2 regions of the Thermodesulfobium acidiphilum genome follow, and region 2 is predicted to be linked to the other one. Evidence: riboswitches for the same ligand, from Rfam matches in the RefSeq annotation. Region 2 holds a riboswitch; the other holds the start of a gene.
What was found. A riboswitch is a leader RNA that binds a small molecule or an ion and turns the genes downstream of it on or off. The one in region 2 is predicted to bind molybdenum cofactor.
Positions count from the first base shown of each region.

Region 1: it holds a riboswitch for molybdenum cofactor, as region 2 does, so the genes downstream of both, TDSAC_RS06185 (extracellular solute-binding protein) here and TDSAC_RS04845 (NADP-dependent glyceraldehyde-3-phosphate dehydrogenase) in region 2, are expected to answer to the same signal.

Region 1 covers NZ_CP020921.1:1,229,439-1,231,906, reverse strand. Annotated here, with positions in the region: gene TDSAC_RS06190 (ABC transporter permease) at 1-290, opposite strand, end outside; gene TDSAC_RS06185 (extracellular solute-binding protein) at 295-1,278, opposite strand; molybdenum cofactor riboswitch at 1,468-1,589, opposite strand; gene eno (phosphopyruvate hydratase) at 1,727-2,468, opposite strand, start outside.
Region 2 covers NZ_CP020921.1:939,347-941,814, reverse strand. Annotated here, with positions in the region: gene TDSAC_RS04845 (NADP-dependent glyceraldehyde-3-phosphate dehydrogenase) at 1-994, opposite strand, end outside; molybdenum cofactor riboswitch at 1,186-1,305, opposite strand; gene TDSAC_RS04840 (bifunctional diguanylate cyclase/phosphodiesterase) at 1,938-2,468, shown strand, end outside.

The sequences.
Region 1 (2,468 bases), 290 kb from region 2:
GCCTCAACAATTGACTTGTATGGAAATTGAGTTCTGGCGAGAATATACGATAAAGGAGTTCCGAATATAACTGCTATAATTGCAGTGATAAATGAGGCCTCCAGACTCAAAAGGATTGAATTGGTTACATCTGGCATTTGAGCTGCTTTCACGATCATATCAAGTGGTTGTTCAAATAACATTTCAATGAGTGGTAGTATTATGAAGCCTAAAATTACCATTGAAAATAACCAAAAAGATAAAACTAACCAATTAAAATGAAATCTCTTGCTGTCCAACAAACTATTCATTTTGTTATTTAGGCCATTCGCTTACAAAGTTTTTAAGTTCAGGTGGAACTTTATCAATATTATTAGCATATGGCTTTTCTAAGACACCGAAACCGTTTTTCTTCATTATTGATTGACCTTCCGGACTAAGCAAGAATTCCACGAATTTTATAGCCCATTCGGTATTTTTAGAGTTGTTTGGAATTGTTATCGCATAGATAATCGGTTTCCCGGATAGTTCACCATTCTTTGTATCTACTACTGCTTCTTTATAAAAATTGGCATATTTAGGATCGCTTAGATTTATTTGAGGCGGTAGGTCTAAATATTTTAAGTGATGTTGTAGAGCATCGGATTTATATATAGCAAGGTAGTCAATCTGACCAGCCTCAAGAGAACTCAATAGTTCTGTTTCTGTATCCCTAATATTTCTTTCTGGAGCATTTGCAAGGACTTTTTCATAAATTGTTGGATCTTTATAATACTTTTCAGCTAGTTTTAACATTTGAAGCGTTTGATAACCTGAAGGATCGGTATTGGGATTAGATCTTCCGATTTGAACTCCCTTTTCTGATAAGATCTTGTACCAATTATTTGAGTTAATTTCGTTTGCATATTTACTTTTGTCAGTATATACAAAAGTGATAGAATTATTTACGAAACCTATATACCAATCAGTATATTTTGTCTGTCCGTTTTCTCCAAACATATATTTTGGGATTACGTTATAGTCAGCAACTGCGATTATATCACCAGGCTGATGTAACTCGGTTACTTGCTTTACCATTTTTACGCTTCCACCAAATTGAGATTCTATTGTAACGTTGGGATATTTTTTTTCAAACTCTTCAATTACTTCTTTAAAGGGTTTGGCTAAAGTTCCAGCCCCATAAAGATATAATTTCACTTTTTCTGTTTGTTGATTTACCCCTTTATTATAAGTTCCGCACCCTGCAATAAAAATTAAAGCTGTAATTAATATTACAACACCAATTATTCCCCTTTTCAAATATTATCTTCCCTTCTTTATTTAAGTTTTATTTAAGTTAAAAAATTAACAAATTCTTAATTATTTATATTTAACACAAATAGATTTTAAATCTTCCAGAATTTATTAAGTTGAGTTAGATATTCTAGATTGTTCAGAAGAAAAAGGAAGGCAAAAAAACTAGAAATAAGAGTGTAAAAAATAAAAAATTAAACATATCCACACCCTCCTTTCCTAATTGGGGGGCTGCTCGGTTTCCCAAACAACCGTTAGTGGTTCTTTGCCATAGCTTTAGAGCTTTAGGTCAAAAGAACTCGGAGTATTATTATTATTATATAACAAATTAAATATTATTTTTAAATTTTCTCTATATTTGATTAAATATATTTGTTTTTGTTTGTTAAAAAAAGAAACCCTACCACAAAATTTGAGTAGGGTTTCAAGTTTATAGATAACTTTATAGATAACTTTAGGATCTTATTGGTCTTATAAAAGCATTCTTACCAGCATATTTTGCATATTTTCCCAGTTCCTCTTCAATTCTTAATAATTGGTTATATTTTTCAACTCTTTCACCTCTAGCAGGCGCACCTGTTTTTAAATGTCCAGCACCAATTGCTACAGTTAAGTCAGATATAAAGCTATCGGTAGTTTCACCACTCCTGTGAGACACGAATGTACCCCACTTTGAATTTTGGGCGTATTTAACTGTATCAAGAGTTTCTGAAAGAGTTCCTATTTGATTTAATTTAATTAAAACAGAATTTGCAATGTTTTCAGAAATACCTCTTTTTACTATTTCTAGATTTGTTACGAATATATCATCTCCGACAAGTTCGATTTTCTCACCTAAAACTTTATTTAATATTTTCCAGGAATCCCAGTCATATTCGGCAAGGCCATCCTCTAACAATATAAGGGGGAAATTGTTTACAATTTTTTCGTAGTATTTTACCATTTTAGTAGGTTCTAACTCTTTTTTCTCGCGCCTTAAAATGTATTTACCATCTTTATAAAGTTCGCTTGCGGCGGTATCTAATGCAAAACCCACTTGTTCTCCGACTTTTAATCCCGCATTTTCTATTGCTTTACTCATCAATTCAAAAGGTTCTTCGTTTGATTTTACCAAAGGGGCGAAACCTCCCTCGTCTCCTACTCCCACACTATAGCCTTTTTCTTTTAGAAGACTTTTAAGGGCTTGGTAAATTTCG
Region 2 (2,468 bases):
TGAGCGCTGTACACCTTTGTCCATTGAATGAAAGAGCTCCAAGCAAACACTCTTTTACTGTAAGAGAAATTGATGCGTCGGGTAAAACAATTGCAGGATTCTTTGCTTCAAGGCCAAGTATCATTCTTAATCTGTGAGGCATTGGATGTGATTTTTGTAATGAATCAGCGGCCTTGCTAGTTCCAATAAAGGCCAGACAGCTAATCTTTCCTGTTGACATTAAAGCTGATGCTACAACCCTTCCTCTTCCGTAAAGTGTGTTTATAACGCCTGGTGGAAACGCTTCCTTGAATGCTTTGAGCAATGGCCTATATAAAAGAATACCATGTTTTGGTGGCTTAAAAATAACCACATTTCCCATAATCAAGGCAGGTATAAGGGTTGTAAAAGTTTCATTCAGAGGATAATTAAATGGACCCATACATAGCACTATGCCAAGTGGTGACCTTCTAATTTGTGCAATTATTGAGTCTTCAATTAGAAATCTTGATGAGTTTCTATCAAGAGTTTTTAGTGCATCAATGGTATCAATCATATACTTTATAGTTCTGTCAAATTCTTTTTCTGAGTCTTTATGTGATTTTGCAATTTCCCACATTAAAAGGTTTACAATTTCATCTTTATTTTCCCCCATTAAATATATAAATTTTTCAACGCATTTTATTCTATCTTCAACCCTCATTAATGGCCATATTCCATTGCCATCATTATATGCTTTGACAGCGGCGTCAAGAATTTTTAGTGTTTCTTCCTCATCTAATGATGGACAGCTTCCCAGCACCATTTGCTCAGGCATTGAATCTTTATCCTTACAAACGAAAATTGGTGAGAAAATAGAGATTTTTTCTTTGTTCCATGATTTTAACTCTCCATTACAAAGATACTCTGTTTGATCAATGTGATCTTTCAGAGCAAATTTAGCTGGTATTTTATTTATAACAGGAAATTTAAATTCAAAATAGTTATCTTCTTTCTGATTCACAACAACCTCCATCTATTTAAGTTTTTAAATTTGGATCGCTACAACATAAATGTTATAACTTTTGTCGACATAATCGTTCTTTATTTACTAAAACCTAATTTTACTTAAGTTTTAGGTTTTTAAATCAAAAAAGCAAATTTTTCTAAGGGTAGAAAAAGATAATTAGCGAGGCAAGAAAACAAGTATAATAATCTGAATGTATAAATCTCATACAATTTCCTCCTTTCCAAATGTGGGGGCAGTTTCGTTTCCAAAACTACCGTATCGGTTTGTACTCATAGCATTTAAGCTTTAGAAATGCAAACTCGGAGAAACTATAACATAGTTTAGCATATACTTCATACGATAAAACAAATATTTTTATTTTGTCATCATATTTAATATTCAACTTGGAATAAACATAAATTTTGGTTTGGATGCGCTAAAATTTTTAAGTTCTTATTAATTCTGTTTAGTTATTTCTTAAAATAATTTTCTAAAAATTTTTTAACAGTATTAAACAACTGCTAACTATAGCTATCGTGTTAAAAAGCAAAAATTTACTACGAGATTCTAGCTCAACAAAGTGCTATATGATATAATTTTAAAGCATGATTGAATATCAGGCTTTATACAAAAAATGATATGTTTTCTTTAATTTTAATTTTAGCTTTTAGGATGGAGAAATAGCTAATTTGATTAGAAGAGTAATATATTTTGTAATTTTTAAAAGTGTTTTTTATGGTTTCAAGTTTTTTAAAGGATAGGTTTTTTTATTTTGCTAATGTTGTACTATTTTCTTATTTCACTTTTTCCTTGTATAAGGTTTACCACTTTTTGATGCTTTTCAGCCCCCCCCCCCCATACACATACTGTTAAAAAGCACTTCAGAAAAATTTTTACAAATTCAAAAAAGTTTATTTTTGTTATCAGTTATTTATTAAATATAATTTTTAAAGAGGCTTTTGTCTAGATTATGAAAAGTTATAACGATAACTCAAAAAAATTTAAGTCCAAAAATTTTTTTCACAAGAAAAATTCAATTAAAAAAACGAACCATTCTTTTTTTCTACAAGCAGATGAAAAATTTCAATTAAGAAGTTTGAATAAAAATAAAGAATCTTTATCTAATTTACTAGAGTTAAACGTTTTATTGTTTCAAATAAATCAAATAGCCTATAAAATAAAAGATGAAAATTCTTTCCTTAAGACAATATGTGAACTAATATTTATGCATACCGATATAAAACTTGTTTTTATTGGGACTACAAACAAAAATGAAGAAATAGAATTTAAGAGTATATCTGGCATTCCAGGAATTTTAAATGGCATAAATATATCTGTTCGTTCAGATATACCTGAAGGCCAAGGAATGGTAGGTAAAGCATTTAGGGAAAAGAAACCTGTTTATTTGAACTTTTTAAGAGACCCGGTGCCAAAAATTTGGTATGAAAAATCAAAAAAATATAATTTATCGTCAGGTGCTGCATTTCCGATCTTTAGAAAT